DNA from 4 places in the Rahnella perminowiae genome. Region 2 is predicted to be linked to each of the others. Evidence: predicted binding sites of a transcription regulator. Region 2 holds the regulator's gene; each other region holds the start of a gene.

The links. Region 2 encodes CRP, which controls carbon source genes, mostly activating them, when cyclic AMP is high. Its sites were predicted from a motif close to ATGTGANNNNNNTCACAT; they were not measured.
Region 1: the regulator CRP is predicted to act here: its motif matches at 3,827-3,844, upstream of yrbN (protein YrbN).
Region 3: the regulator CRP is predicted to act here: its motif matches at 3,021-3,038, upstream of bhsA (multiple stress resistance protein BhsA).
Region 4: the regulator CRP is predicted to act here: its motif matches at 4,916-4,933, upstream of cytR (DNA-binding transcriptional regulator CytR).

The regions. Positions count from the first base shown of each region.
Region 1 covers NZ_JAFMOT010000164.1:21,188-29,377, reverse strand. Annotated here, with positions in the region: gene J1781_RS07015 (HlyD family secretion protein) at 1-399, opposite strand, end outside; gene J1781_RS07010 (luciferase-like monooxygenase) at 728-1,753, shown strand; gene J1781_RS07005 (DEAD/DEAH family ATP-dependent RNA helicase) at 1,837-3,750, opposite strand; gene yrbN (protein YrbN) at 3,740-3,814, opposite strand; gene nlpI (lipoprotein NlpI) at 3,936-4,820, opposite strand; gene pnp (polyribonucleotide nucleotidyltransferase) at 4,950-7,073, opposite strand; gene rpsO (30S ribosomal protein S15) at 7,347-7,616, opposite strand; gene truB (tRNA pseudouridine(55) synthase TruB) at 7,739-8,190, opposite strand, start outside.
Region 2 covers NZ_JAFMOT010000141.1:1,267-9,456, reverse strand. Annotated here, with positions in the region: gene kefB (glutathione-regulated potassium-efflux system protein KefB) at 1-144, opposite strand, end outside; gene kefG (glutathione-regulated potassium-efflux system ancillary protein KefG) at 144-698, opposite strand; gene J1781_RS01500 (ABC transporter ATP-binding protein) at 828-2,747, shown strand; gene J1781_RS01495 (LysE family translocator) at 2,802-3,404, opposite strand; gene J1781_RS01490 (hydrolase) at 3,505-4,500, shown strand; gene J1781_RS01485 (YheU family protein) at 4,497-4,742, shown strand; gene J1781_RS01480 (phosphoribulokinase) at 4,894-5,763, shown strand; gene J1781_RS01475 (OsmC family protein) at 5,767-6,174, opposite strand; gene crp (cAMP-activated global transcriptional regulator CRP) at 6,537-7,169, shown strand; gene J1781_RS01465 (YccS/YhfK family putative transporter) at 7,231-8,190, shown strand, end outside.
Region 3 covers NZ_JAFMOT010000156.1:39,237-47,426, forward strand. Annotated here, with positions in the region: gene ddlA (D-alanine--D-alanine ligase) at 1-245, shown strand, start outside; gene J1781_RS04310 (MFS transporter) at 309-1,523, opposite strand; gene bhsA (multiple stress resistance protein BhsA) at 1,767-2,024, opposite strand; gene bhsA (multiple stress resistance protein BhsA) at 2,177-2,434, opposite strand; gene bhsA (multiple stress resistance protein BhsA) at 2,604-2,861, opposite strand; gene J1781_RS04330 (hypothetical protein) at 3,276-3,533, opposite strand; gene J1781_RS04335 (TetR/AcrR family transcriptional regulator) at 3,732-4,391, shown strand; gene J1781_RS04340 (oxygenase MpaB family protein) at 4,409-5,275, shown strand; gene abgT (p-aminobenzoyl-glutamate transporter) at 5,279-6,802, opposite strand; gene J1781_RS04350 (M20 family metallopeptidase) at 6,896-8,190, opposite strand, start outside.
Region 4 covers NZ_JAFMOT010000172.1:25,176-33,365, reverse strand. Annotated here, with positions in the region: gene J1781_RS10310 (1,4-dihydroxy-2-naphthoate polyprenyltransferase) at 1-694, opposite strand, end outside; gene hslU (ATP-dependent protease ATPase subunit HslU) at 792-2,126, opposite strand; gene hslV (ATP-dependent protease subunit HslV) at 2,138-2,668, opposite strand; gene ftsN (cell division protein FtsN) at 2,784-3,719, opposite strand; gene cytR (DNA-binding transcriptional regulator CytR) at 3,819-4,847, opposite strand; gene priA (primosomal protein N') at 5,051-7,246, opposite strand; gene rpmE (50S ribosomal protein L31) at 7,448-7,660, shown strand; gene metJ (met regulon transcriptional regulator MetJ) at 7,813-8,130, opposite strand.

The DNA of each region.
Region 1 (8,190 bases), on a different contig from region 2:
TGCCATTTTGGCATTACGGTTATAAAGGTCCCGTGCATTAATGTATTCCGCCTGCGACTGCGCCAGCGTGGCTTTCAGATTGCGAATACTTTCTTCACGCGTGCCGTTAACGGAAAGATCAAGCTGCGCTTTTGCCTGATCGCGTGCCGCTTCAGCCGCACGTAACTGCGCCATTAATTCGGGGCTGTCGAGGGTAATCAATAGCTGTCCGGCTTTGACATCGTCACCGCGTTCTACATGACGTTCTGTCACCCGGCCTTTGGCTTTCGAGGCCACAATGACTTCCGGTGCATCCACTTCACCCTGCAATAACAGATCCTGATTGTGCGCCCGGAACAGCACAGCCAGAGAAACCGCTACTGCAATCAGCAGCAGGGTCAATAAAATTCGTTTACTCATCGGTACGACATCCTTTTTGTTTGCCTGTTTTTATCAGCGGCTTTGGGTATCCTTTCCATATTGTTGTCCTTTGTTGCATCAATCTCTTCAGGCGGAACATACAGATATCAGTGAAATCATAGCGGGATAAACAGAGCATTTTTAACTCAAAACAACATATTGTCTGAAATGATAGTTTAGGTTAATTCAATCATATTTTTGGATGTTTAAATGGCATTTAAGGGCACAAATGCCGTATTCAATCTATTACTATTGGGTGATACTCGTTCTAATTATGAGCGGAGTGAATACTTTCTCCACTCACCTCAATCAAGAGTGAGCTGCGATTATGTCTGATAAAAACACCGTCCCCCTTTCCGTTCTCGATCTGGCACCGGTTCCGCAGGGCGCCGATCCTGCCCGCGCATTTCAGTGTTCACTGGAACTGGCACAACATGCCGAGAAATGGGGCTACCAGCGTTACTGGATGGCGGAACACCACAATATGACCGGCATCGCCAGTGCGGCAACCTCTGTGCTGCTGGGTTATATTGCAGGTGGGACGAAAACAATCCGCGTGGGTTCCGGCGGCGTGATGCTGCCGAACCACTCACCGCTGGTGATTGCCGAGCAGTTCGGTACGCTCGCTACACTCTACCCGAACCGTGTGGATCTGGGATTAGGTCGTGCGCCGGGCACCGATCAGCGCACCATGATTGCCCTGCGCCGCCATCTCTCCGGTGAAATCGACAACTTCCCGCAGGATGTGCAGGAGTTGCAGATGTACTTCGGTGACGTTCAGCCGCAGCAACCTGTCCAGGCCGTGCCCGGCCAGGGTTTGCATGTGCCGATCTGGTTACTGGGCTCAAGCCTTTACAGCGCCCAGCTGGCGGCGGCGCTCGGACTGCCCTTCGCCTTCGCTTCACATTTCGCACCGGACATGCTGTATCAGGCATTAGCAATTTACCGCAGCAAGTTCCAGCCTTCTGCACAGCTTGAGAAACCCCACGCCATGGTATGTATCAATGCCATTGCTGCCGACACGGATGAAGAAGCGCGCCGGATGTTCACCTCTAATCAGCAACAGTTCATCAATTTGCGCCGTGGAATGCCGGGTAAACTCCCTGCGCCGGTTGATAACATCGAAAGCTTATGGTCCGCTCAGGAACGCTTTGGCGTTGATAATGCGCTGCGTATGTCGGTGGTCGGCAATAAAGAAAGTGTGCGTCAGGGGCTGCAAAATATTCTGCGGGAAACTGAAGCCGATGAACTGATGATCAACGGCCAGATTTTTGATCATCAGGCACGCCTGCATTCATTCGAGATTGTTTCACAACTTCAGGGTGAACTGGTCAAAGAGCAACGCATCAGCTGACAGGTCAGGTAAATCGCAGGCATAAAAAAACCAGCCCGGAGGCTGGTTTTTTATTATCTGAAAATCAGCGAACTGAGAGCAGATTATGCGTCAGAAGTACGACGTGGTGCGCGGCTTGGCGGACGACGATCACCTGCGGCTGCAGAACCTTCACGACGGTCACCGCTGAAAGAACGTGGAGCACCGTTACCACGGCCACCTTCACGACGTTCACCGTTGAACGGACGCGGAGCACCATTACCACGACGCTCACCGCCAGCACCGGCCGGACGATCACGACGTGGAGCCTGTGGCACCGCATCACCGATCAGTTGCATGTTCATCGGTTTATTCAGGATACGTGTACGGGTGAAGTGAGACAGGATCTCGCCCGGCATACCTTTCGGCAATTCGATAGTAGAGTGCGTACCGAACAGTTTGATGTTACCGATGTAACGGCTGCTGATGTCGCCCTCATTAGCGATAGCACCAACGATGTGACGAACTTCAACGCCATCGTCACGACCCACTTCGATACGATACAGCTCCATTTCGCCAGCGTCACGACGCTCACGACGCGGGCTGTCGCCATCACGTGCAGGGCGGTCATTGCTGCGGGCCGGACGGTCACGACGATCACCACGGTCGCCACGTTCTTCGAATTCACGACGTGGTGGGCGGCTTTTGAAGACAGGATCCGCTGCAACGATCAGAGGGCGTTCACCCTGTGCCATTTTCAGCAGTGCCGCAGCCAGTGTCTCAACGTCCAGCTCTTCTGCAGGTTGCAGTTTTGCCAGCAGCGCACGGTATTGATCCAGATCGCTACTTTCCAGTTGTTGCTGAACTTTCGCTGCAAACTTAGCCAGACGACGCTCGCCCAGAACTTCTGCAGTTGGGATTTCAACTTCCGGAATGGTCAGCTTCATGGTGCGTTCAATGTTACGCAGCAGACGACGCTCACGGTTCTCAACGAACAACAGTGCGCGACCTGCACGGCCTGCACGGCCGGTACGACCGATACGGTGAACGTAAGATTCTGAGTCCATCGGGATGTCGTAGTTAACCACCAGGCTGATACGTTCTACGTCGAGACCACGTGCTGCCACGTCGGTTGCGATCAGAATGTCCAGACGGCCATCTTTCAGACGTTCCAGAGTCTGCTCGCGCAGGGCCTGGTTCATGTCACCGTTCAGCGCAGCGCTGCTGTAACCGCTACGTTCAAGTGCTTCAGCCACTTCCAGCGTCGCGTTTTTGGTACGTACGAAGATAATCGCCGCATCAAAATCTTCTGCTTCCAGGAAACGTACCAATGCTTCGTTTTTACGCAGACCGTAAACAGACCAGTAGCTCTGGCTGATATCAGGGCGCGTGGTCAAGCTTGACTGGATACGCACTTCCTGAGGATCTTTCATGAAGCGACGGGTAATACGACGGATAGCTTCTGGCATGGTTGCAGAGAACAACGCGGTCTGATGTTCAGCCGGGATCTGCGCCATGATGGTTTCGACGTCTTCGATGAAGCCCATACGCAGCATTTCATCAGCTTCGTCCAGCACCAGGCCGCTCAGGTTAGAGAGGTTCAGCGTGCCACGTTTCAGATGGTCCAGCAGACGACCCGGAGTACCCACAACAACTTGTGGTCCCTGACGCAGAGCGCGCAACTGGACGTCATAGCGCTGGCCGCCATAAAGGGCAACCACATTCACGCCATGCATGTGTTTAGAAAAATCGGTCATTGCTTCAGCAACCTGAACCGCCAGTTCGCGGGTCGGGGCCAGAACAAGAATTTGTGGTGCTTTCAGTGAAGCATCAATGTTATGCAGCAGCGGTAAAGAGAATGCGGCTGTTTTACCGGAACCTGTCTGAGCCATGCCCAGAACGTCGCGGCCATTTAACAGGTGAGGAATACACTCAGCCTGGATTGGTGAAGGTTTTTCGTAGCCCAAATCAGTCAGGGCAGAAATGATCGGAGCAGACAGCCCCAGGTCAGCAAAAGAGGTTTCAAGCTCAGTAGTCATGTACACGTGCCTCATTAATAATGGCAGCCAGTCTACATAACTCGTCGAGAAAATTTTCAGTCATTTTCATTGAAAAGTGTGAACCGGCTCAAATTAGATTATAAAACGAACAAAGCAACCCTCGCCCGTAAAGGCGCTAAAAAATGGTAAATACCATGATTTAAAAGGCTGATTGGTGTCGTCAGCTATTGCTGGTCCGATTCTGATAGGTCGTCTTGCTCATGGCCCAAAAGCGCCAATTCCAACAATGCATAGCGGTGCTCAACAAAGTTATGAACGTTGTTAGCTACCGTCAGTTTGAACAGTGCCGCAGCGCTGTTCTTGTCCCCCAGACTTAGGTAATGTTTACCTAAATAGAAGTCAGTTTCACTGAGATGCTCAGCGAGCGAAGTGTTATCCGTTGCTTCTGCCTTGAGGCGTTCCATCAGCGTAGATTCGCTGATTTTGCCCAGGTAGAATTCGACGATATTCCATCCCCATTGCCCTCTGTCCGCTTTGTCATAACGCTGTTGAAGCGCTACCTCGGCATCCTTCGGATTGATTTCTCGCTCCGCAAGATAAAGCCATAACGAACGGAAGGGATCATTTGGATCGTCTCGATAAAACGCCTGCAGATCATCCTGCGCTAACGAGAATCGGCCACCGTAATACAGTGCGATACCTCGGTTCAAACGCGCGTAGTTGTAAGTTGGATCAAGCTCTAGTACAGAATCAAACGCTTCATAGGCAGCATCGAAATTGCCTGCCTGCGTTAAGTAAATCCCCAGGTAGTTAAAAACTTCTGGCATATCAGGACGAATAGACAGCGCTTGTGAAAAATCATTTCGCGCCAATGCTCTTAGCCCGAGACTATCATACAGCACACCGCGCTCATATAATAGCTGTGCTCTCTCATCATCGGTTAATGACCGACTGGCAAGTATTTGTTCCATGCGTGCCAGGATGACTTCCTGCTGCAACGTCGGTTGCAACGGAATCGCCAGAACTTCATTTTTACGCCAATCATGGTTGCTGCATCCTGCCAACATAAGTGCTGTCGCAACATAACACCAGCGCAAGAAAGGCTTCATTTCTACTCCCGGAGACAAACATTGGATGAACATCCTGTCATCCGCTTGCTTAACACAAACGCGTCCTGCGTCCGTGAGACGAACAGCTCCTTTCCAGATGGAAAGGAGCTGTAAAACTTCTGTTACAGATTATTCTGCTGCAGGTTGCTCAGTTGTTTCGTCCTGAGTAGGTGCGGTAGCTTCTTTGATGCTCAGACGCACACGACCCTGACGGTCAACTTCGAGAACTTTAACCGGAACTTCCTGGCCCATCTGCAGGTAATCAGTCACTTTCTCTACACGCTTGTCAGCGATTTGAGAAATATGCACCAGACCTTCTTTACCGCCGCCGATGGCAACAAATGCGCCAAAGTCTACGATACGGGTCACTTTACCCTGATAGATACGACCCACTTCGATTTCAGCAGTGATCTCTTCGATACGACGAATAGCGTATTTCGCTTTCTCGCCGTCGGTTGCTGCGATTTTCACAGTACCGTCATCTTCGATTTCGATCGTGGTGCCGGTTTCTTCGGTCAGCGCACGGATCACAGAACCACCTTTACCGATCACGTCCTTAATTTTGTCCGGGCTGATCTTGATGGTGTGAATACGTGGAGCAAACTGAGAGATATCGCCACGTGGAGTGCTGATAGCCTGTTCCATCACGCCCAGGATATGCAGACGCGCACCCTTAGCCTGGTTCAGAGCCACCTGCATGATTTCGCGGGTGATACCTTCGATTTTAATGTCCATCTGCAGCGCGGTGATACCGTCGCGGCTACCGGCCACTTTAAAGTCCATGTCGCCCAGATGATCTTCGTCACCCAGAATGTCGGACAGAACGATAAAGCTTTCGCCTTCTTTAACCAGACCCATTGCGATACCGGCAACAGCGGCTTTAATCGGAACACCTGCATCCATCAGGGCCAGAGATGCGCCGCAAACAGAAGCCATTGAGGATGAACCGTTGGATTCAGTGATTTCAGAAACCACACGCACGGTGTACGGGAAGTCTTCTGGTTTTGGCATCATCGCCAGCACGCCACGTTTAGCAAGACGGCCATGGCCAATCTCACGACGTTTTGGCGAGCCCACCATCCCGGTCTCACCGACTGAGTACGGAGGGAAGTTGTAATGGAACAGGAAGCTGTCAGTTTTTTCGCCCATCAGCTCATCCAGGTTCTGTGCATCACGGGCAGTACCCAGCGTTGCAGTCACCAGCGCCTGAGTTTCACCACGGGTGAACAGAGCAGAACCATGGGTACGTGGCAGAACGCCAGTACGCACATCCAGACCACGGATCATGTCTTTTTCGCGACCATCGATACGCGGCTCGCCACGCAGCACACGGCTACGAACCACATTCTTCTCGATGCTGCCCAGGATGTCAGAAATTTCGCCAGCATCCAGGGATTCGTCTTCAGCTTGCAGAGCCTGAACAACGTCAGCTTTGATGACATTGATCTGGTTGTAACGTTCTTGCTTCTCGGTGATCAGGTACGCATCACCCAGACGGGATTCAGACAGTGCAGCGACGCGAGCATGCAGCTCAGCGTTAACGGCTTCTGGCTGCCAGTCCCATTTTGGCTTACCGGCTTCAGCAACCAATGAGTTGATGTTGTCGATAACAATTTGTTGTTGTTCGTGGCCAAAGACGACCGCGCCCAGCATCTGATCTTCACTCAGTACTTCAGCTTCAGATTCAACCATCAGAACCGCGCCCTGAGTACCTGCCACAACCAGATCCAGACGGCTTGTTTTCAGCTCATCAGCGGTTGGGTTCAGAACATACTGGTCGTTGATATAACCAACGCGTGCCGCACCGATCGGGCCATTGAATGGAATACCAGACAGGCTCAGGGCAGCAGATGCACCTATCATCGCAACGATGTCAGGGTTAACTTGTGGGTTCAGGGAAACCACAGTCGCGATAACCTGAACTTCATTCAGGAAGGAGTCCGGGAACAGCGGGCGAATCGGGCGGTCAATCAGACGTGAGGTCAGTGTTTCGCCTTCGCTTGGACGGCCTTCGCGACGGAAGAAGCTGCCCGGGATACGACCAGCAGCGTAAGTACGCTCCTGATAGTTAACCGTCAGCGGGAAGAAACTCTGACCTGGTTTAGCTTTTTTCTGGCCAACAACGGTCACGAATACCGCAGTATCGTCCATGCTAACCATAACAGCGGCAGTAGCCTGACGAGCCATCATGCCGGTTTCCAGCGTAACGGTGTGCTGGCCGTATTGGAATTTACGAATAGTCGGATTAAGCAATGTAATATCCTTTTGTATGACGCGCAGCTGTTATGACAGCAGTTCACGCCGATAAATATCCGAGCTTCTCACTACATTCTCGCGACTAATGACAATCCTTATATACCTGGCAATGTGGTAATAAAGTCTCTCATTAGCCGCGCGAAAACATCTGTAACGGAAGTTCATGTTCTTAGAATAACAGTAGAAACCGCAGCCATACAGTACCCTGATTTGGCTGCGCTTCCTAGAATAAAGGGGCCTATTGGCCCCTTTACACTGAAACTCGCTTGATTAGCGACGCAGACCCAGACGTTCGATCAGGCTGGTGTAACGTGCTACATCTTTACGCTTCAGGTAGTCCAGCAGTTTACGACGCTGAGAAACCATACGCAGCAGACCACGACGGCTGTGGTGATCTTTTTTGTGTTCTGCAAAGTGACCTTGCAGATGGTTAATTTGAGCAGTCAGCAGAGCAACCTGAACTTCGGTAGAACCACTGTCGTTAGTGCCGCGACCGAAGTCGGAAACGATCTGAGCCTTAGCTTCAACGCTTAGAGACATAATCTTACTCCAAAATATTATAGATAATTAAACGGGTGCCGATCTCTAATTCAGCAACCCAATGCATAAGCTGCGCTATTCTACCCTTTGCTATATATGATCGCAAGGTAAGCAGAAAGCGCTTAATCGGTGTATTCAACAACCAGACGACGAGGTGCAATACGACCCTCATCATCAATTTCTCCTACACCGATAAACTTACGTTCTTCGCCTTCAGTGATGCGAACCATACCGCTGACGGGCGCACCTGATGCCTGAACAGGTTGGCCCTGTTTGACATATCCGGCCACCATAGGTAACAGGTTCACTTCCGGGAAGTCTTCACATGCGCTATCCATCGGCAACAACAAAGGATCCAGCAGCAAGCGCGGCTCAATACCCTGCTCTTCTGCCTGAGCGATCAGCTCATGGAGTTTTTCCAGGGTGACCATTCGCTCTGAAGGATAAGTTGCCACCTGCAGACGACGCAGATAAGTCACATGCGCACCACAACCCAACTTCTCACCAAGATCATCGACGATAGTGCGGATGTAAGTGCCTTTTGAGCAATGAATCTCCAGCTCAACGTCAAAGC
Region 2 (8,190 bases):
ACCTAAGCCCCACGGACCGATGGCAATGCCAGCCAGCAAATAGCCGAGCACCGCGCCGATACCTAAACGTTGCGCCAGCGGCACCGCGACCACCGCAGCGAATAAAAACAGCAGGATTGCCGTAGGTATATTTGAAACATCCATCAGACGATCCCTCCGTGCGGTAACGGGGATCGCAGCCATTCACCGTAGGCTTCAGCGTGGCTTTGCAACACATCAGGTTTCTGACGTCGTGCCCAGTAAATAATGATTGGCGTCATCCAGTGCATATGACACATCGCCGAAGTCAGTTCAAACGGGCGCATAATGTCAGACATCGGATAGCGGTTATAACCGCCTGCACGGTATGCGCCTTCCGGCTCACCGGTGGTGACGACCGAACGCCAGTATTTGCCGTTAAGTGCATTCCCGCCAGCACCGCTGGCAAACCCCCGCGCCAGCACGCGATCCATCCATTCTTTCAATAATGCCGGGCAGCTATAAGTATAAAGAGGGTGCTGGAAGACGATCACTTTGTGTTCGCGCAGCAACTGTTGTTCACGGTGGATATCAATAAAAAAATCAGGATAGTGGGCGTATAAATCATGCACGGTGACATGTTCAAGCTGCTGTGCCTGCTGTAACAAAACGCGGTTGGCGACTGAATCGGGTGATTCCGGGTGGGCGTAAAGCAGCAAAACCTTTGGTGGCTGCGACATCAATACCTCCAAAGCGTCGTCAGGGTGCGGTTTTTCCGTTACCATGCTTCGCAAAGACAAAATGGGACGCGATACGTCTTGTTTAAATCATTATCATGACAATTTAACATACTCTCAACACGGCGCTTTATGATTGTTTTCTCCTCCTTACAAATCCGACGCGGCACTAACGTGCTGCTGGACAACGCGTCTGCGACCATCAATCCCGGCCAGAAAGTCGGGCTGGTGGGCAAAAATGGCTGCGGTAAATCCACCCTGATTTCACTGCTTAAAGGTGAAATGAGCGCCGACGCAGGCAACCTGACTTTTCCGTCCAACTGGGCACTGGCCTGGGTCAATCAGGAAACACCGGCTCTGGACGAGCCTGCAATAGAGTATGTTATCGACGGTGACCGCGAATTCCGTCAGTTGGAAGCACAATTACAGCACGCCAACGACCGCGATGACGGCCACGCCATCGCCACGCTGCACGGTAAACTTGATGCAATTAACGCCTGGACCATTCCGGCGCGTGCGGCGAGCCTGCTCAGCGGGTTGGGATTTACGCAGAATCAGTTACAGCAGCCGGTCAAATCCTTCTCCGGCGGCTGGCGCATGCGTCTCAACCTTGCGCAGGCGCTGATTTGTCGTTCCGATTTACTGCTGCTTGACGAACCGACCAACCACCTGGATTTAGACGCGGTGATCTGGCTTGAAAAGTGGCTGAAAAGCTACACCGGCACGCTGGTGCTGATTTCTCATGACCGTGATTTTCTGGATCCTATTGTCGATAAAATACTGCATATCGAACAGCAGACGCTGAACGAATACACCGGTAACTACTCGTCTTTCGAACGCCAGCGTGCGACCAAACTGTCGCAACAGCAGGCTTTGTTTGAAAGTCAGCAGGAAAAAGTGGCGCATCTGCAAAGTTATATCGATCGTTTCCGGGCGCAGGCGACCAAAGCCAAACAGGCGCAGAGCCGTATTAAAATGCTGGAGCGCATGGAGCTGATAGCCCCGGCGCACGTAGACAATCCTTTTCATTTTAGCTTCCGCTCACCGGAAAGCTTGCCCGATCCGCTGCTGCGGATGGAAAAGGTCAGCGCCGGTTATGGCGACACCACGATTCTGGAGTCGATCAAACTGAATCTGGTGCCGGGTTCACGTATCGGTTTACTCGGCCGTAACGGTGCAGGTAAATCGACGCTTATCAAACTGCTGGCCGGAACCATGCCGCCGCTTCACGGGGACATTGGGCTGGCGAAAGGCGTCAAACTCGGTTATTTCGCTCAGCATCAGCTGGAGTTCCTGCGCGCAGAAGATTCGCCGCTGCAACATCTGGTGCGTCTGGCGAATAAAGAAACCGAACAGCAATTGCGCGATTATCTCGGCGGATTTGGTTTCCACGGCGATAAAGTGACGGATCCTACCGGGCGGTTCTCCGGCGGTGAAAAAGCGCGCCTGGTGCTGGCGCTGATTGTCTGGCAGCGCCCTAACCTGCTGCTGCTTGATGAACCGACCAACCACCTGGATCTCGACATGCGTCAGGCACTGACCGAAGCGCTGATCGACTTTGAGGGTGCGATGGTTGTCGTGTCGCATGACCGCCACTTATTGCGTTCCACTACTGACGATTTGTATCTGGTACACGGCGGCAAAGTGGAACAGTTCGACGGCGATCTGGAAGATTATCAGCAATGGCTGGTGGACATTCAGCGTCAGGAAAGCCAGCAGGATGCACCGGCTAAAGACGGCGGCGTTAACAGTGCGCAATCGCGTAAAGATCAGAAACGTCGCGAAGCCGATTTCCGCAACCAGACTCAGCCACTGCGCAAGCAAATCACCAGGCTGGAAGCACAGATGGAGAAACTGGGTACCGAACTGGCAGCAATTGAAGCCCGTCTGGCCGACTCCGCCATTTATGACATCAGCCGTAAGGCCGATCTCACGGAGTGTCTGCAACAGCAGACCAAAGTGAAAGGTGCGCTGGAAGAGACTGAAATGACCTGGCTCGATGCCCAGGAACAACTGGAAGAAATGTCTAAAACTTTTGATATCGACAGCTGATCGTATGCTCACAAACGGGAAAGGAGCCGTGATGGCTCCTTTTTTGTCTGTAAATTAATGCCAGATTAACAGCACACAGGCGGCGGTCAGAATACCCATCGCAATGTTAAAAGTGTACCACGCACGCTTGCTGCGCAGCAGGCGACCAATCACCGTGCCGAAGCCAAGCCAGATAATGCCCGATACCAGGTTCACCAGGAACATCCCAAGGCTGATACCGGCAATCGAAGGATTATAGGCGGCGCCCGCCAGACTGAAGCTCGCGACCGCACCCAGTCCCATCAGCCAGGCTTTCGGATTAAGAAATTGCAGCAACCAGCCCTGATACAAACGGATCGGTTTTGGCGGCGGCGCACCGGTTTCCAGTTTTTCATAGGCAGACGTTGCAATCTTCCACGCCAGCCACAGCAGATACAGGCTACCGGCGATTTTGAGAAACAGGTGTAACGCAGGATAAATCGTGATGAGACCGCCGACACCAAAGGCCACCAGCAGCAAAATACTTTGCATACCAAGCATAATGCCGACCATCAGCCAAAGTGAACGGAAGAACCCAAAGTTAGCGCCAGACGTGGTGAGTAACATATTGTTCGGGCCGGGGGTAATGGCGGCGACCCATAAAAATCCAAGCATCGATAAAAATAAACCAGGTTCCATTTAATTTGGGTTCTCCGACCCGAAAGATGTGCGATAGCATTGAAGCTAACAGCGTGATATTGATCGCACAAGAGCCTCTTAAGAGAAATTTATTCATCTTATGGTTGAAACCTTTCGCCCCTTACGCGGGGCCAGTAATCCGCACCTCCAGACGCTGTTACCGCGACTGATAAGACGGCATGCAACACTTAAACCTCACTGGCAAAGGCTGGATACGCCGGACGGCGATTTTCTGGATTTAGCCTGGAGTGAAGATCCGGCACAGGCGCGACATAAACCTCGCATGATCCTGTTTCACGGCCTGGAAGGCAGCTTTTACAGCCCGTATGCGCACGGCTTATTGCAGGCGTGGAAAGACAAAGGCTGGCTTGGTGTGGTCATGCATTTCCGCGGATGCGGCGGTGAACCTAATAAGCTGCTGCGTATTTATCATTCCGGTGAAACCGAAGATGCCCGCTTTTTCATTCACTGGCTCAATGAGACCTATGGCGAAGTCCCGACCGGCGCGGTAGGTGTGTCACTCGGCGGCAATATGTTGACATGTTATCTCGGGCAGGAAGGCGAAAATTGTACGCTGAGCGCCGCCGTGGTGGTCTCCGCACCGCTGATGCTGGAACCTTGCGCTTACCGGCTGGAACGCGGTTCATCACGGATTTATCAGCACTATCTGCTCGGTCAGCTCAAAGGCAATGCCTCGCGTAAGCTGGCAAAATACCCTGGGACATTGCCCGTCACGCTGGCGCAACTGAAAGCCATGCGTCGTCTTCGTGAATTTGACGATGCCATTACCTCAAAAGCGCACGGATTTACCGACGCGCTGGATTATTACCGCCGGTGCAGCGGTCTGCCGTTACTGGCACAGGTCAGAACCCCCCTGCTGATTATCCACGCCAAAGACGATCCGTTTATGACACCCGACGTCATCCCGAAAGCAGAAGATTTACCGGATTGCGTGGAATATCAGTTAACGGAACATGGCGGACATGTCGGCTTTGTGTCCGGCAGCTTACGTAACCCCCAAATGTGGCTGGAACAACGCATTCCGGCCTGGATCGCCCCCTATTTAGAAAATAAGACTAAGGAAAAAACAGAGTGATTATTCCCTGGCAGGAACTGGATCCTGAACTGCTCACCAGCGTGGTGGAATCCTTCGTATTGCGCGAAGGCACCGATTACGGCGAGCAGGAAAGATCGCTGGAACAAAAAGTCGATGACGTGAAACGTCAGCTGAAAAGCGGTGATATTGTACTGGTATGGTCAGAGTTGCATGAAACGCTGAATATTATGCCACGCGGTCAGTTCCGCGCCGGGCAGGAAGAAGTGCCGCAGGACGGGTAGAGCCGCTCGAAAGCAGGTTGTGACAACCTGTCACTTCGCGAATAAATATGGTAACAATAGGCTTAATTATGCGCAGCACGGCACTACATTTTCAACCACAGAAAAGACCGCGTCACGCCAGCCTGTATCCCCTTTCTGGAGAAAAGCATTTATGTCAGCCAAACATCCTGTTATTGCCGTTACCGGTTCGAGCGGTGCAGGCACCACGACCACCAGCGTGGCGTTTCGTAAAATATTTCAACAGCTTGGCTTACGTGCTGCGGAGCTGGAAGGCGACAGTTTTCACCATTTCACCCGTCCTGAAATGGATGCCGCGATCCGTAAGGCACGCGATCTCGGGCGGCACATCAGTTATTTCGGGCCGGAAGCCAATGACTTTGGTTTGCTGGAAAAAAGCTTTATCGAATATGGCAAAACCGGCACCGGCCGTTCACGTAAGTATTTGCATACTTATGACGAAGCGGTTCCCTATAATCAGGTGCCGGGCACGTTTACGCCATGGCAGGCGTTGCCGGAACCAACGGATATCTTATTCTATGAAGGCCTGCACGGCGGTGTAGTGACAGACAAAATTGATGTCGCCGCCCAGGTCGATTTGCTGGTCGGCGTTGTGCCTATCGTTAACCTGGAGTGGATCCAGAAACTGGTGCGCGATACCGGGGAGCGTGGCCATTCACGTGAAGCAGTGATGGATTCCGTCGTGCGTTCGATGGATGATTATATCAGCTACATTACGCCGCAGTTTTCCCGCACCCACATCAACTTCCAGCGTGTGCCGACTATCGACACCTCAAACCCGTTCGCAGCAAAAGCCATTCCGTCACTGGATGAAAGCTTTGTGGTGATCCATTTCCAGGGACTGGACGACATCGATTTCCCCTATCTGCTGGCAATGTTGCAGGGGTCATTTATCTCGCACATCAAAACGCTGGTGGTACCAGGTGGGAAAATGGGGCTGGCGATGGAGCTGATCATGGCGCCACTGGTGCAGCGCCTGATGGAAGGTAAGAAAATCGAGTAAACTTTATTCCGCAGCAATCACTTCAAAGCTGTGGGTGATGGTGGCCGCTTTACCCAACATCAGAGACACTGAACAGTATTTTTCGGCAGACAGGCTGACCGCACGTTCAACAATCTTATCGCTCAGATCCTTACCGGTGACGATAAAATGCAGATTGATATGCGTGAACAGACGCGGCGCTTCTTCGCGGCGTTGTGAAGTCAGCTTCACTTCACAATCACGCACGTCATTACGGCCTTTCTGTAAAATAGATACCACGTCAATTGCACTGCAGCCGCCTGCGGACATCAGTAACATTTCCATCGGGCTTGGGGCTTTATCGCCCGCGTTACCATCCATTGAAATCTGATGACCCGACGCTGACTCACCTAAAAAGGTCAGCCCTTCAACCCATTTGACACGTGCGTGCATGAACTATTCTCCCGGTGAATAAACTTTTAGAAATCTGCTCTCAGAGTACCCTTTAGACCAAAATCTGGCAACGTAACCCGATCGCCATCATGCTGAAGCGAGACAACAGAAGACAGCATCTCAAACCTGTGCTACAAACAAAGCCGAAACATACTTTCCAGTAAATTGCGGTGACGGTTTTTGCGGTTTAAGAACAGAACCCACGGTGTTAACAGCAATAAACAGGCTGTTGCACTCCGACATCCGCTTGCAGCATTTCTGGGGAGTTATATGCTGAAAGGGCGCTTTGGATTTGAAGTGCCATACAGGGAACTCTGAGCCCTGTGATTTTGGGCAGCGATAACAACAGAGGATAATAGCTAATGGTTCTCGGCAAGCCACAAACAGACCCGACTCTTGAATGGTTCCTGTCTCACTGTCATATACATAAGTATCCTTCTAAAAGTACGCTGATTCACCAGGGTGAAAAAGCCGAAACGCTTTACTACATCGTGAAAGGGTCAGTTGCTGTCCTGATTAAAGATGAAGAAGGCAAGGAAATGATACTGTCCTACCTTAACCAAGGTGACTTCATCGGTGAGCTGGGACTCTTCGAAGAAGGTCAGGAACGTAGTGCCTGGGTACGTGCTAAAACTGCCTGTGAAGTGGCTGAAATTTCGTATAAAAAGTTCCGCCAGCTGATTCAGGTTAACCCGGATATTCTGATGCGTCTCTCCGCGCAGATGGCCAACCGTCTGCAAGTGACGTCAGAGAAAGTCGGCAACCTTGCCTTCCTCGACGTAACCGGTCGTATCGCTCAAACGTTGCTCAACCTGGCTAAACAGCCTGATGCAATGACCCATCCGGACGGGATGCAAATCAAGATTACCCGTCAGGAAATTGGCCAAATCGTCGGTTGTTCACGTGAAACAGTCGGACGAATCCTCAAAATGCTGGAAGATCAGAGCCTGATCTCCGCACACGGGAAAACGATTGTCGTTTACGGCACACGTTAATCCCTCGAAAATTGGCGCGGCAGAATACTGTCGCGCCTTTTTTATGGGCTAAGCTTTACCCATGACGTTATGGCGAAAACTGTTTTACCATCCTGAAGTGAATTACGCGCTGCGCCAGACGCTGGTGTTGTGCCTGCCTGTTGGCATTTGCTGGCTGTTTGGCAACTTGCAAATGGGTCTGCTGTTTTCCCTCTGCCCGGCCTGCTGTAACATCGCCGGTCTGGATACCCCGCACAAACGCTTTTTCAAACGTCTGATCGTCGGCGGTTCACTGTTTGCCGTGAGCAGCATTCTGCTGCAACTGATGCTGGAAAACTGGCACGTTCCGCTGCCGCTGATCATGCTATCACTGGCGTTATTGCTCGGCGTTACCGGTGAAATCAGCCCGTTACATGCGCGCCTGTTACCCGGCGCGCTGGTAGCCACTATTTTCACACTGAGTATGGTCGGCGTGCGCCCGATGTGGCAGGCACCGGTGCTGTTCGCAGCAGGCACAGCCTGGTACGGGGTGTTTAACTGGGTGTGGTTTCGTATTTCGCAAGAACAGCCTATGCGCGAAACGCTCAGCCAGCTTTATCTGCAACTCGCGGATTATTTCGAGGCCAAGTACAGTCTGCTGACGCAACATACCGATCCCGAGACGGCGTTGCCGCCATTACTTACCCGTCAGCAGCAGGTTATCGATCTGATTGCCCTGCTTTATCAGCAATTACACATGCTGCCACAACACGGACATCATCATCACCATAAGCGACTGTTTCAGCTTTTTCAGGTTGCTCTCGATTTGCAGGAGCACATTACCGTCAGCCTGCATCAGCCGGAGGAAGTACAGAAACTGGTTGAGGAAAGCCATGCAGAAGCGGTAATCCGCCGCAATGCGCAGGTGATTTCCACCCGTCTTCGGGTGATTGCCGGCGATATTCTTTATCACCGTTTATCTGAGCGCTTTACCATGGCCAATGAGCTGGCTGCGCTGGAGAAAATCGCCGCGCGTAACCCGGACAATCCGGTTGGCCAGTTT
Region 3 (8,190 bases), on a different contig from region 2:
TCGCCTTGCAGGCATTTCAGGTGCTGGAGTGTCGCGGCATGGCACGTGTGGACGTTTTCCTGACAGAACAGGATGAAGTCGTCATCAATGAAATTAATACCTTGCCGGGCTTCACCAATATCAGTATGTATCCCAAACTCTGGGCCGCCAGTGGTTTAGGTTACCGTGATCTGATCACGCGCCTGATCGCGCTGGCGATGGAGCAACATCAGCAGAATAATCAGTTGAAAAGCTCGGCTAACTGACCGGCTGGTTTAAGGCAATACGAAGAAGGCAGGGAGGAAATCCCTGCCTTTTGTGTTTTCTGATTACGTCCTGTAGCGCCAGAGTAAGATAACAACGCCGGTCAGACTGGCAAGAGAAATGCTATAAAGCGCGCCGGTTGCGCCGATACTTTCTGCCAGTAAACCGGCGGCGCCGGTGGCTAAACCCGCCACCATAACTTGTCCGCGCCAGGCCAGCGCGCTGGCTGTGGCGACTTGTCTGCCCGTAAAATTTTGCAGCACGCCGAAAGTGCCTAATGCGAACACCACATTTGAGGCCAGGTGAGCACTAAAAATTAACGCCAGACTGACTGCCGGCCAGGCTGACAGGGGGGAAAGCAGAAAGTATCCCCCCAGAAATAACACCAGGCATAACAATATTCGTCTGTTACTGGTGCTGAACTGCCGGAGTTTGTCAGCACTGAGCAGCAGCGGGCCGAATAGTTGCCCGAGGCTGCGGGCAAACAGCAAAGGGAGTGCCAGACCGGTGGTTTCCTCAGGGCGAATTTGCTGCACGAGTGCGGGTAATAATGCCATCGCGGGAGAACCGACAGCAGCGAGCGCCGGTAACAGCAAGATGCTTCGTTTTTGCAGCGGAGAGTAATGTTTCCAATGCAATGGCAGGTGTGCAGGAAAATCAGCCGCCATTGTTTGAGCGTCCCTGACCCGAAATTTTTTCCGGGTGGTCAGAAGCAAAATAGCAGATGCGGCAAAACTCAGCGCATCGAGCAGTAAAATGCACAGCGGCGAAACAACATTGAACAGCAAAACCCCGGCGCCGGTGCCAAGCAAAACCTGCGCAGAAAAAATCAGCGTTTCCATTGCCGTCGCCGCCGGTAACTCCTCAGCGCTTAGCCCGCGTTTGAATAGCAAGGTGAGCGCCGGATAACTCATCCCGCTGAATAACGCTTCAGCAGACTGAATGACCAGCAGTGCGGGAATATGATGTGACAGCAGACCGTACAGTGGAAATACCAGTGCCACCATGCCAAATACTTCAGTCAGGATCAAAATTCGCAGCGGCGACATCTTTCTGCACAAACGTTCGCCCCAAACACTTCCGATAAAGCCGGGCAAGGTTGCCAGCATATAAGCGAAAGTCAGCGTGCCGGGGGAGGCATTCCAGCGCAGCAATTGGCCAAATACCATGACCTGCGTCAGGCCATTGCCCAGAGAGGATAAAATAAAGGCACAACCCAGCAACCGCAGCCAGCAATGGCTGCGAAGTGCGCGTACGAGCGCAATCAATAACGAATTCATTTGAAAGATTCTCATCAGAAATAACACAAACCCCGCCTTGCACGCAGGCAACGGGAGAAGAAAAAATGTTAGTGATGAGAATTCGTTACATTGGGAAGCAGAACCTGAAGGCAAAAGAAGAGGAAAATGTAGCACAAGGTCAGGCGGGCGGGGAAGCTTCCGGGAAATTTTCAGTAACACAGACACGAAAAAGGCGGCAAACGCCGCCTCTTCTGCTTACTGCTTTTTATTGCTTATCACAGCTTATTTATACAGTTCAGCTGTGCCGTACAGGTGGTTATCGCCTGAAGCACCGATGATACGGTAAGAGCTTGCACCGGCTTCGCTGGCTTTAGCATTCAGTTTGTTTTGCAGGCTGCTCAGGCTGTTACCGGATGTTGCACTGACAACACCAATCGGTTGCTGACCTGCCGGCGCTGACTGAACTTCTGTTGCAGCCAGAGTGGAGAATGAAGCGGTTGCCAGTGCGATAGCTGCAAGGGTCATTGTTAAGTTTTTCATGATATTTTCCTCATTTCGTATTTTTAAGCTTTGCCAGGCGTTGTCATCAACGTTCATTTAATGTGCAAAGCTCTCGTCTGTCCGATACAACATCTAGCTTATTAATCGTTAACTAAATGCCGTTTTACCCTAAAATGGCAGGTACTTTATGCTTATTTATACAGTTCAGCAGTACCGTACAGGTGGTTATCACCTGAAGCCCCGATGATGCGGTATGAGCTTGCACCCGCTTCATTGGCTTTGGCATTCAGTTTATTCTGCAGGCTTGATAAATCATTGCTTGAAGAAGCACTTACCACACCAATTGCTTGCTGACCTTCTGGTGCAGACTGAACTTCAGACGCAGCCAGAGTCGAGAAAGAAGCAGTAGCAAGTGCGATTGCGGCTAAAGTCATGGCGATATTTTTCATGGTAGTTTTCCTTTTTATCTGTTTATCAGCAGGTGATTATTCGGTCCGACTGTTATTTATTAACAGTTGATAAGTAAATGTTAGACCGGGATCACATTCTGTGCAACTCATTTATTTATTAATCGTTAACTTATTGTGCGGAACAATCTGCTAACAGCACCTTCAGAACTTATTTGTACAGCTCAGCAGTACCGTACAGATGGTTTTCACCAGAAGCCCCGATGATACGGTATGAGGTTGCGCCAGCTTCAGTAGCTTTTGCATTCAGTTTGGACTGCAATGTACTCAGGTTACCGTTTGAAGAGGCGCTGACAGTACCGATAGTTTGCTCACCTGCAGGTGCAGACTGAACTTCAGTTGCCGCTAAGGTAGAGAAAGAAGCAGTAGCCAGTGTCAGTGCAGCGATTGTCATAGCGATATTTTTCATGGTGTTAATTCCTGTTCTTCAGTTTTTATTTGGGGTGCCTTCTTCAGGAACCTCAGTTTTGGGTCAACGTTATTTATTAGTTAACGTTCGATAAGTAAATGATAGGGAGTGTTGGGAGTTTGTGCAAGATGTTTTTTTAATGATCGTTAACTAATCGTGCTGTGATGAATATCACATTAAATGCCTGCATTGTTTTTATTTTGTTAATTTATTGTTTTTAAAATGATTGATGCGAAGGATGGGAAATCCTTTATGCATAATTTTGCTGAATGAATCTTTAATGATCGCTAAGTTAATGGTTGGTTCTGACCGGATAGGGTGATAAAACAGGGGCGGCTGATAAAAAGATAAGGCGACATTAGCCGCCTTATCATTATTCCTGCCCTGACTCTTTGTCGTCAGGCACCGCGTTCGTTAGTAGTAAATAGAAGCGGGCCGATGGCTTGGGATCGAGGGTGCAGGTGGCTGAGTAGGAGAAGTAGGAATACGGCCCTGTTCGATGTTTTTATTCGTACAGGTTCCCGGGTTACAGAAGTTACTGTCACCGGTCACATTGACCATCCTCACTTCCTGACTCTGTAAAGGCATCATGATAACCTGCTGTGCGGCAACATTGGCAACCGGCACAGCGGTTAATGCCAGAACTGCAAGAAGGATTTTGAAGTTACTCATGATGTTACGTCCTGGATAGTATGCTTAAAAAGCGTTTTTAGCTGCGCAGTTTTGCGGGTTTGAGCGATTTTCTTATCGCTCGATAATTAAATAATAAACTCCGCTGGACTTGTGCGCAACTATTTTTAATAATGATCGTTAAGTTATTTCTATAAAAATTTAATAACCATAATCACAATGGTGATGGAAGGAGGGTGTATGAGCACTGAACAGACGGCTTTGGTCCGGAAAAGTCGCGGGCGCCCAAAACAGTTCGATCGTGGAACTGCTCTGAGCAAGGCCCTGAATTTATTCTGGCGCCATGGTTACGAGGCCACTTCATTAGCCGATTTGGTCGAAGCAACCGGTGCAAAAGCGCCAACTTTGTATGCTGAATTTGGTAACAAAGAAGGGCTTTTCCGCGCAGCCGTTGAACATTATCTGAAAAACTTTTACGAAAAGAGCTCGTGTTTACTGAGCAGAACAGATTTGTCCGTTGAGGATACGGTCGGGCGCTATTTGCGTGCCATCGTTGAACTGTTTACCGATTGTGACACGCCAAGTGGCTGCTTTATGATCAGCGCATCATCCGGCATGTCTTCGTCATCGGCGGATATTGCCGAAATGCTGCGTGCGCGCCATCTTTCGCAGGAACGCACTCTGTTTGAATATTTCGAGAAGAAAAAACACAGTGGTGATCTGACAGCAGCAAGCGACAGCGCCCTGCTGGCGAAATACCTGGCCTGCACCATTCAGGGCTTCTCTGTACAGGCCCGTGATGGCGCGAGTGCGGATGAACTGAACCGCCTGATTGATGTGGTTATGAACCTGTGGCCGGAACTGACCAAAGCGACGGCAGTCAGTCAGGCCGAACATTAACCACTGAGTTAAGATAATTGTTGAGAAAGAGAATAGAACGTCAGGTACTGAGTATTTCGGGCCTGGCGTTAGGCGGCATAGACTTTGAGGATCCGCCGGGTGACCCGGGGCTGTTTGGCCCTGAAAGCATCACCTGGCGAATTCACGGAGATTTCTCGTCCATGCTTTGCGGCGGCGTCAGTGCCTTGCTGCTGCAGATGCTTCATCCGCTGGCGCTTGCCGGTGTCTGGGATCATTCCTCATTTCGTGAAGATATGCTTGGGCGGCTTCGTCGCACCAGTCAGTTTATCTCGGGTACGACTTTTGCGCCTCTGGATGATGCCAATGCATTAATCGAAAAAGTAAAATCCATTCATTTGCGGGTCACGGGTACTGATGCTTACGGCACGCCTTATGCGGCCAGCGATCCGGAATTACTGGTCTGGGTGCACGTGGCTGAAGCGTACAGCTTTCTGCAATCACATTTGCGGTATCGCAACCCTTCGCTCAGTCTGGCCGGGCAGAACCTTTATTATCGGGAGTTTTCCCGTGTGGCGAAAAGCCTGGGTGCGGCAGATGTGCCGCAGAGTGTCGATGCGGTAGAACATTATCTGCAGGCGATGCGTCCGCAATTACGCTGCGATGAACGCACGCTTGAAGTGGTGAAATTATTGCAGAATGCACCGGCTCCGAGCCGTCTGGCGAAACCGGTGGGCAGCCTGATGATCCAGGCTGGCATTGAGTTATTGCCCGAATGGGCGGCGACGCAACTGGGGATTTCCCTTTCCCCGCCAAAGCGCCGAAGGATTCGTTTCGCCACCCGCCGTATTGCCGGTGTACTGCGCTGGGCGGTGAGAAACGGCTCATGGCACCGGGCCATGCGCCGTATGGGACGTCTGACCTGACCGTTAAAGATGCGGATAAACGCCCGGACCAATGGGCAGACCCAGCAAATACCACCCCACCAGCATCAGCAGCCACACGACGAAAAACACAACCGGATACGGCAGCACCAGTGAATAATAGGTACCCAGTTTCGCCTCTTTGTTGTACCGCTGGAGAAACCCGAGGAACAGCGGTACAAACGGTGACATGGGCGCGAGCGGGATCACCGACGAATCCGCAACGCGGAATACGATTTGCGCAAACGCCGGATGAAAACCGAGCAGCATAAACATCGGCACGAAAATCGGTGCGAGAATCGACCAGATTGCTGAGCCGCTGGCGATAAACATACACAGCAACGCCGACAGGAAAATCAGGCCGAGGAACGCCGGGATACCGGTCATGCCTAAGTTTTCCAGCACATCGGTCAGCCCGATCGCCATAAATTTCCCCATATTGCTCCAGTTGAAAAATGCCACAAACTGGGAGAGCGGGAACACCATCACGATAAAACCTGCCATGGATTTCATCGGATCCACCAGCAAATCCGGCACATCACTGGCACTGCGGATCTGTTTTGTTACCATGCCGTAAGGCACAGAAATCACGAAGAAGAACAAAATAATCAGCGGTACGATGCCCTGAATAAACGGCGAAGGGATGATACCGCCGGTTTTAGGACCGCGCAGCGGTGCGGCTTCCGGCATCACCAGCAATGCCACCAGTGCGATAAACACCAATGCTGCAATACCGCTCGCCATCAGGCCGCGATTCTGTTCCGGTGTCAGTTTTTTCATCTCTTCGTTACGCTCGCCGTGATACACCGGCAGGCGCGGTTCAACGAATTTATCGGTGAGAATGGCACCCACAATTGTCAGCACAATGACGGAGGCAGCCATAAAGTACCAGTTATCGATGACGCTCACCTGAACCGCCGGATTAATCGCCTTCGCGGCCTCGGTACTGAGCCCCGACAGCAACACATCGGTAGTCACAATCAGCAGATTAGCCGTGAAACCGCAGCCGACGCCGGCGATAGCCGCCAGTAAACCGGCCACCGGATGACGCCCGACCGCGAGGAAAATTAACGCGCCCAGCGGCGGCATCACCACCAGTGCGGCATCAGACGAAATATGGCTGAAGAAGGCGATAAAAATCACCATATAACTGGCGTAACGGGCATTGACTTTGGACGCCATTTTGTACATCAGGCTTTGCAGCAGCCCGACGCGCTCCGCCAGTCCGGCACCAATAACCAGCGCCAGAATCGAGCCGAGCGGGGTAAATCCGCTGAAGTTTTTAATGACGTTCGGCAAAATCCACTGAATGCCTGTCACACTCAGCAGGTTTTTTACGTGGATGACATCACCGTTAGTCGGGTTCACCGCCGTAATATTCAGCCATGAAATTACCGCACTGGCGACCATCAGCACGGCGATCAGATAAACAAATAACAAAAACGGGTTGGGAATTTTATTCCCGACACGTTCCACCCAATGAAGAAATCCTCCCGGACTCCGGCCGGAATCTTGCGCCTGAATACTCATCTGTTAACCCTCTGTCATGTTTGTCTTTTTTATATTTATGCCGCGTATTTGCGCCGGAACGGGGCGCGAATACGCGGTGTACTCATTCGGGATTTATTTCAACGGCGACGGTTTCACGCCAGCCGGGATCGGGCACTGATAGGGACGTCGTGCACGTTGTGCATCACGCTCTTTCTGACAGGCCGCCAGTAAATCCGGCCGGGAGAACAGGTCTATCGCAGTTGATGACATGACTTTTGCCGCCAGACACATGCCTTTATGGGCAATGGATGTTCGCCCCTGTGACACGATTTGCCAGGTGTGCAGCGGCGATCCCACAGCAAAACACGGGCTGAAGCATTGCGCCGTCGGCACCAGCCAGCTGACATCGCCGACATCCGTTGAGCCGTAGAGGATATTGTCGTTCGGGGCATACGGGGCAACGCGGTCAGTCAGCGGGGAATGGCGCAGGGTGTCGGCGAATTCCACGCCTTCCGCGCCGCTGGTGCGGGAGATATTCAGCAAATTGTTATCGATATCCTGTTCGCTCAGCGTGGCATGAATTGACGCCGCAAACGCCCGCTCTCCGGCGGTGTAATGCGGTGTGCCAAACGCCTGCACGTACTGATACATCGCGCTTTCCAGTGTGCGGTTGGGCACGTAGTTGGAACAGGCTTTATCAAAGCGCATCGACATCTGCGTGCCGGTCATCAGCGCTGCGCCTTTGGCGATATCCACTACGCGGTCAAAAATTGCCTGCGCCTGATCCATTTGCGGTGCGCGCACCAGATACAACACTTCGGCATCGGCCTGCACCACGTTTGGCGAAATTCCCCCCGCGTTGGTGATGGCGTAATGCAGGCGTGCTTCCTGAATAATGTGCTCGCGCAGGAAATTCGAACCGGTGTTCATCAGCGTCAGGGCATCCAGCGCGCTGCGGCCAAGGTGTGGCGCGGCAGCGGCGTGTGAGGACACGCCTTTAAAGCTGAACGACGCCTGAATATTGGCCAGCGTCTGATTGCTGAACATGCCGCTGTAGGTTTCCGGATGCCAGGTCAGTGCGGCATCGACATCATCAAACAGCCCTTCGCGGGCCATAAACGTTTTACCGGAGCCGCCTTCTTCGCCCGGACAACCGTAAAAACGTACCGTACCCGGAATTTTTTCACGTTCCATCCAGGCTTTCACTGCCAGCACACCACCGAGTGCCGCCGTGCCGAGCAGGTTATGACCACAGCCGTGGCCGTTACCGTTTTCCACCTGTGGCTGCGCCACATCGCAACCGGCTTTCTGGCTTAAACCGGCCAGTGCGTCGAATTCGCCAAGCAGGGCGATCACGGGTTTGCCCTGGCCGGAACTGGCGATGAATGCGGTTTCCATGCCGCCGGCACCGCGTTCCACGCTAAAGC
Region 4 (8,190 bases), on a different contig from region 2:
AACGGCGGGCGTTAACCGGCCCGAGGCGAACCGCCAGTGTATTCTTGCCATTGATACTGTCGGTTTCGATATCGCGCAAATTATTGATATTGAGCACGGCGGTGGAGAGCAAACCGGTTGCCGTCGCCGGAAGCATCACGATCCAGTCGAAATAGCCTGCCTGTAAATAAAACGTCCCCGCGACACTGATCCAGCCGAAGAAAATAAGAACGGAAATATCGCCAAGCCCCATGTAGCCATAAGGCCGTGTGCCGACGGTATAGGTAATCGCCGCACCAATCGACAGCAAGCCGAGAACCAAAAACCCGACCACATCACTGGGTTTATGGCAGGCCACGGCGATGAGCGCGATACCGCAAATTATGGTCAGCGCGATGGTCAGGATAATGGCGTGCTTCATCTGCGCAGCGGTAATCAGCCCCTTTTGCATTCCGCGCAGAGGGCCGACGCGATCCGGGGTATCGCTGCCTTTCTCTGCGTCCCCATAGTCATTCGCCAGATTCGACAGGATTTGCAGACAGCCGGCAGTCAGCAGTGCCAGCAATGCAATAAGCGGATGGAAGGTATTTTGCAGGCTGGCAATGGCAGAACCCATGACGATAGAGGCAAACGCCAGTGGCAAGGTTTTCGGGCGCAAGCTTTCCAGCCAGGCGCGGGCGGGCGTCGTCGGTGTGCAGGAAGTGATTATGCTCATAGATGATTTCGCTCAGGTGAAGAATCAGTCCGAAATCTAAAAAAAATCAGGGAGGCAAACGCCTCCCTGAAGATCACTTTCGGAACGTATGAGCAAATTATAAGATAAAACGGCTCAGATCTTCATCAGCTACCAGCTGGTCAAGGTGGCTTCTAACATAATCTGCATCAATGTTTATGGAGATTCCGTTACTTTCGCTGGCGTCGTAAGAGATATCTTCCATCAGACGCTCCAGAACGGTGTGCAGACGACGCGCACCGATATTCTCGGTGGTTTCGTTTACCTGCCATGCGGCTTCTGCAATGCGCCGGATACCGTCAGCGGTGAAATCAATGGTTACGCCTTCGGTCGCCATCAATGCTTTGTACTGATGTGTCAGCGAAGCACTTGGCTCGGTCAGGATACGTTCGAAGTCTTCAGTCGACAGCGCCTGCAGTTCCACACGAATGGGCAGACGACCCTGCAATTCTGGGATCAGGTCTGACGGACTGGCCGTCTGGAATGCGCCGGATGCGATGAACAGGATATGATCGGTTTTCACCATGCCATGCTTGGTAGACACCGTGCAGCCTTCCACCAGTGGCAACAGGTCACGCTGAACACCTTCACGGGATACGTCAGGGCCTGAACTCTGACCGCCACGTTTACAGATTTTGTCGATCTCATCGATAAACACGATACCGTGTTGTTCAACGGCTTCGATCGCCTGTTCTTTCAGATCTTCCGGGTTCACCAGTTTCGCCGCTTCTTCTTCAATCAGCAGCTTCAGCGCTTCTTTGATTTTCAGTTTACGTGGTTTCTGTTTCTGAGCACCCATGCTCTGGAACATCGACTGCAACTGATTAGTCATTTCTTCCATGCCCGGCGGAGACATAATTTCAACGCCAATCGGGCCGGATGCCAGGCTGATTTCAATTTCTTTGTCGTCGAGCTGGCCTTCACGCAGTTTTTTGCGGAAGTTCTGGCGCGCAGCAGAAGGTTCCTGCGCTTCGTCAGGCTGCCCCCAGTTATTTTTAGCCGGCGGGATCAGTACGTCCAGAATACGTTCTTCGGCCAGTTCTTCAGCACGATAACGGTTTTTTTCAATAGATTGCAGACGCACCATTTTCACAGCGGAATCGGTCAGGTCGCGGATAATAGAATCCACTTCTTTACCCACATAACCGACTTCAGTGAATTTGGTCGCTTCTACTTTGATGAACGGCGCGTTAGCCAGTTTCGCCAGACGGCGGGCAATTTCGGTTTTGCCGACACCGGTCGGGCCGATCATCAGAATATTTTTCGGGGTGACTTCATGGCGCAGCGCTTCATCGAGCTGCATGCGGCGCCAGCGGTTACGCAAAGCAATGGCCACGGCGCGTTTCGCTTTATCCTGGCCAATAATGTAACTGTCTAATTCGCTGACAATCTCGCGCGGGGTCATCTCAGACATAATTTCGATCCTTACGCTTTAGAAGATAATTCTTCGATAGTGTGGAAATGGTTGGTATAGATGCAGATGTCACCGGCGATGCTCAGCGATTTTTCAACGATGTCGCGCGCTTCAAGCTCGGAATTTTCCAGCAATGCGCGTGCCGCGGCCTGGGCATACGGGCCACCGGAACCGATGGCGATCAGGTCGTTTTCCGGCTGGATAACATCGCCGTTACCGCTGATGATAAGCGACGCGTTTTCATCCGCGACGGCCAGCAGGGCTTCCAGACGTCGCAGCATGCGGTCGGTTCGCCAGTCTTTTGCCAGTTCAACGGCAGCTTTCACCAGATGACCCTGATGCATTTCCAGCTTGCGCTCGAACAGCTCAAACAGCGTGAAGGCATCAGCCGTGCCGCCAGCAAAGCCCGCAATCACTTTGTCGTTATACAGGCGACGTACTTTTTTGACGTTGCCCTTCATGACGGTATTTCCCAATGTGGCCTGGCCATCACCACCGATAACGACCTTGCCGTTGCGGCGTACACTTACAATTGTTGTCACGAGCGGTTCCTCGTTGCAGACTGAAAAGATCCCCGCAGGCTTGGGGGACACGTCGGGTGTCTCACAAGCTTACGAGGCATATTGAAAGTATAGATTGGGGAAGGATTACGGGTTTTCAACCCCCGGTTGCGAGGGGTATGCAACCGGAGATGCCTGCGCTCTTCAGGCGGGATAAGGTGCTGTCTGCACCGGAGCGATTGTTGTAAGGGCCGATCACCACGCGGTTCCAGCCACCGCCGGTAGTGATCCGGCCTTCAAAGCCTTCAAATGCCAGCTTCGCGCGCTGCGATTCTGCCTGTTCCGTACCTTTGAAAGAACCACACTGCACCATAAAGCGTTGGGTTTTTTCCTGTGCTTTTGGTTTTTCCGGCTCAGCCTGAGTAATGGCGGCTGGCTGTTGCGGTTTCGGTACTTCTTTCACCGGCTCTTTAACCTGTGGCTTCGGTTTTGGCTGCGCTTGCACCTGAGCTTGCGGCGCGCGTACCGGCTGCGTTTGTGGCGTATACGTCGGCTGCGGCTGAACCTGGCGCGGCTGAGTTTGCACCGGTTGTTGCTGTGCGTATGTTGGCTGCTGTTGTTGAACCTGGCGCTGAGTATGTGCCGGCGCCTGCGCCACCTGGTTAGGGTCGTTATACGGCACTTCAGACAACTGTGTTGGCGTCTGGCGCATATCGGCCTGCATCTGTTCGAGAAGCTGGCGCTGTTCCGGCGTCAGTTGTGTTTTGGATTCGACCTGCCCGCCCGCTGTCGGTTCTGTCGGCGTGGTCACGCCCATCTGGCGGTTTTCCAATTCTTTAATGTAACGCCAGCGTTCTTCCGGTTTAGGCGGCAATCCATTACCCGGACGGACAGCGTGCGTTGGCAACACTGTCGCTTCTTCACGTTTATTGTGCGCAATAAAATAGAGGCCACCGACAAACACCACCAGTACCGCAACGGCTAACACCACCATGGTTTTGGAGATCGTTGTGGAACTGCGTTTTTTACTCCGGCTGGTACTTTTCCGCCGCGCTCCTGAGCGCCCACGGCTTACATAGTCTCTTTGTGCCACTATCGTTTCGCTGTGTCGTGATGAATGAAGAAGTGCGTCATGTTACTCAACCCTGAACATTTACTGAAACTAAAACTGTCGAAGAACATAAAAACGGACTCACGCTTTGGGGGCAGCGGTGCTTTCCCGCACCACCAGCTCGCTATCAAGCAACAGTGAACCGTTTTGTACCGGATTCCCCTGTAACTGCTCAAGTAATAATAACATGGCCTGACGGCCAAGCTGGAATCTCGGCTGCGCAACGGTGGTCAGCGGAGGATCGGTATACTGGCTGGCCTTAATGTCATCGAAACCGACAACCGACAAATCCTGCGGAATGCGCAGACCCATTTTTTTCGCCTGGAACATAGCGCCAATCGCCATCACATCGTTGTGACAGAAAATCGCCGTCGGCGGGACGGGCAGTGCCATCAGCTCGGTGACGGCTTGCGCCCCCGATTCATAGCTGAAATCGCCATCAATGGTCAGCGAACTCTCGACACTCAGTCCGTTGCGGCGCAGTGCCTGTACATAACCTTGCGAACGGTACTGGCACAACGGCATATGTTTCGGGCCGGCGATGCAGGCAATACGCTGATGCCCCAGTTTAAGAAGATAATGCACGGCTTCGAACGCGGCTGTCAGGTTATCAATATGGACTGTCGGCAGTTCAAGTTCCGGCGCAAATTCATTGGCCATCACCATCGGCGGTAAGTTGCGTTGTTCTTCTTTACTGGCATCGAAAGGTAAATCAGAGCCAAGCAGGAGCATACCGTCAATTTGCTTGGTAATAATCAGATTGATAAAGGTTTTCTCTTGCTGATTTTGGTGAGCACAATCTCCGATCAACACCAGATAACCGCTTTCGGCGGCTGTACGCTCGATCCCCTGGATCAGGTCGGCGAAAAACGGATCGCAAATGTCGGGGACGATCACCAGAATAGTGCGTGATTCATTACGTTTCAGATTGCGGGCCAGTGCATGAGGAGAATACCCTACGGCCATCACAGCCTGATCAACTTTCTGACGGGTCGCGGCGGAGACTTTCTCCGGATTCATTAACGCACGGGATACGGTTGCTGTTGAAACGCCTGCCTGTTCAGCCACATCTTTCATTGTTGCGGCGGGTAATTCTTTCTTGTGCTCCAACGTCTCTCTCCTTGCAACAGCATCAAACTGACACAACAACATCAACATTCCTCACCTGGCTACGCATGATGTGTAGCTCATCACATTCTAAACAGAATGTGAGTAGGATTTGTTACCTAATTTGCATTAAAAGTGTGACGCAGATGCTTTTTTCGATCCATCACGCAAAAAACCTGACTCTTTATGCATATTTGCTTTGGAGATCAGCTATCAATCGGATCGACATCCAGGGTCCATTTCACTTTTTTGGCTTGTGGCAGACTTAAAATCAGCGGCTGGGAGCTTTTGATCAGATGCTGCAAAACGCGACGTGAAGGGTGCTGCAATAAAAGCTGCCAGCGGAAGCGTCCGCTGCGTTTGGCTTGTAACGCAGGAACCGGCCCCAGGATCCACAGCGAATCATCTTTCAGCGGACTGGATTCGATCAGATTGCGTAACTGCTGAAGAAACAGCGCCGATTGCTGATTATCGTGGTCTTCCGAACGGATCATAATATGGCTGGTATAGGGAGGAAGAAAGACGCTTTTGCGCTCCGCCAGCGTCTGTCTGGCAAACTCGTCGTAGCCCTGTTGCAACAATACCTGCAGTAGAGGATGTTCGGGATGGTGAGTTTGCAATACCACTTCCCCTTGCTTACCTGCGCGACCGGCACGGCCTGACACCTGCGTATAAAGCTGGGCAAAGCGCTCGGCAGAACGGAAATCCGCTGAGAACAAGGCACCGTCTACATCCAGCAGTGATACCAGCGTGACGTCAGGGAAGTGATGCCCTTTTGCCAGCATTTGCGTACCGATAAGAATACGTGCGCCGCCACGATGGACTTCACTCAGATGCTGTTCCAGTGAACCTTTACGGCTGGTGGTATCGCGGTCAATCCGCGTGATAGGCGTATCCGGGAACAACGGTGCCAGTTCATTTTCCAGCTGTTCTGTACCGACGCCGACCGAGACCAGTTGTGTTGAGCCGCAATGCGGACACTGATGCGGCACGGCGCGCTGACTGTCACAATGGTGGCAGCGCAACTGACGCTGATTCTGGTGCAGGGTGTAATAGTGATCGCAGCGCTGACATTCCGCTATCCAGCCGCACTCATGGCACAGCAGGGCAGGCGCATAGCCACGGCGGTTGAGGAACAACATCACCTGATTATCGGCCTTCAGGTGTTCCTGCATTTTCTGGATCAGCGGTTGAGACAGCCCGACTTTTAGCTGCAACCCTTTTAAATCCAGCAGATTTTGCCGGGCGAGTTTGGCATTTCCGGCTCGTTTGGTCAGTCTGAGCTGGCGATATTTTCCCCGTTCAACATTGTGCAGCGTTTCCAGAGCCGGGGTTGCCGAGCCCATAATAATCGGAATATTTTCAGCGTGAGCGCGGTATACCGCCAGATCACGGGCGTGATAGCGCCAGCCTTCCTGCTGCTTATAAGAACTGTCGTGTTCCTCATCAATGATAATGACACCAAGGCGTGCAAACGGCGTAAACAGCGACGAGCGGGTGCCAATCACAATGCCTGCTTCGCCATTGCGCGCCCGCAGCCAGACGGCGAGGCGTTCGCTGTCGTTCAGACCGGAGTGGAGTACATCCACCGGCGCACTGAAACGCTCGCGAAAACGCGCGATGGTTTGCGGCGTCAGGCCAATTTCCGGCACCATCACCAGCGCCTGCCGACCTTGCGCCAGAATGTTTTCCAGCACACTCAGATACACTTCGGTTTTACCCGAGCCGGTCACACCGGCCAGCAACCAGGCGGAAAATTGTTGATCTTCACTGCGGATCGCACCGACGGCGGTGGCCTGCTCGGTATTGAGCCGTAAACGCTCACCGATCACCGAGAAATCCAGCCGCCAGTCGTGCGTGGCGGGCGCGATACTGCGTAAATCCGTCAGCCCTTTGGCACGGAGTGCCTGCAAGGCGGTATCAGTAAGATCCAGGTCGGCGACCTGATGACGATACAACGGTTTTTGCATCAGTGCGGCCATTGCCTGCTGCTGTTTGGGTGCCCGTTTCAGGCTGTCGAGCGGCGTGGCCCGCCCCTGCTCGGTGGCGAACCATTGCCACAGCGGCGTAAGTTCAGCGGCTTTTCCCTGACGTAATAACACCGGCAACGCATGGAACAGCACTTCGCCGATCGGATAATGATAATAGTCGGCAGCCCAGAACAGGATGCGCCACAAATCGGGGGTAAACAGGCTGGCACTGTCGAGGATTTCCCGTACCGGTTTCAGTTTTTCCAGGCCAAATTCGCTGAAGTCACTGACTTTGGTCACGATGCCGATGGCGTCACGTTTACCGAAAGGCACACTGACCCGGCAACCCGGTGAAACCTGCATATCAGGCGGCAACAGATAGTCAAAAGTACGGGCGAGCGGGACAGGTAAAGCAACGTGGGCAACAGGCATTGGGGGTCCAGACTATAAAAAAATGACGAGATAGTGTACACTGTGTCCTTCGAAATGCATGAACATCATTGCGCGGTACTCAGAGATTCTGTATGATTCGCCGCCTTTGGTGCATTTCGTACTCAAAGCCTATCATCCACTACGCGTGGTGTCTGACAGAACAGGGTTGGATAGCGACGCGGCCTTAAGAAGAGGTTTTCCATGAAACAAGGTATTCACCCTAAATATGTAGAAATTACTGCAACTTGCTCATGCGGTAATGTTATCAAAACTCACTCAACTGTGGGTCACGATCTGAACCTGGACGTTTGTGGCGAATGTCACCCGTTCTACACTGGTAAGCAACGTGAAGTGGCTACCGGTGGCCGCGTTGACCGCTTCAACAAGCGTTTCAGCGTTCCAAGCAGCAAATAAGCTTCGCTTGAGAGCAAAAAAAGGCGCCTTTGGCGCCTTTTTTGTTGCCTGCCGTTTCACTTCCTGACAAACAATTTTTTTCTCACAAAGATACTGAAAAAACGCGCGACGGGGTCGCACGGTCTTTTCAGCATATCTCTGCGTTGCAGCGATCAGTATTCCCAGGTATCAGGATCCACACCCAATTCACGCATCAGGATCTTCGCCGCTTCCGGTATTTCGTCACTGCGTTCTTTACGCAGGTCTTCGTCATTCGGCAAAGGCTGGCCGGTGAAGGCATGCAGAAAAGCCTCACATAATAATTCACTGTTGGTCGCATGACGCAGGTTGTTCACCTGCCGACGGGTGCGTTCATCGGTGAGAATTTTGAGGACTTTCAGCGGAATGGATACCGTGATTTTCTTAACTTGTTCGCTTTTCTTACCGTGTTCAGCGTAAGGGCTGACATATTCGCCGTTCCACTCAGCCATGGGACACCTTAAATTTATCAAAAAATAAAATTCTGAAAACCGCGTGATTATGCCCGATTT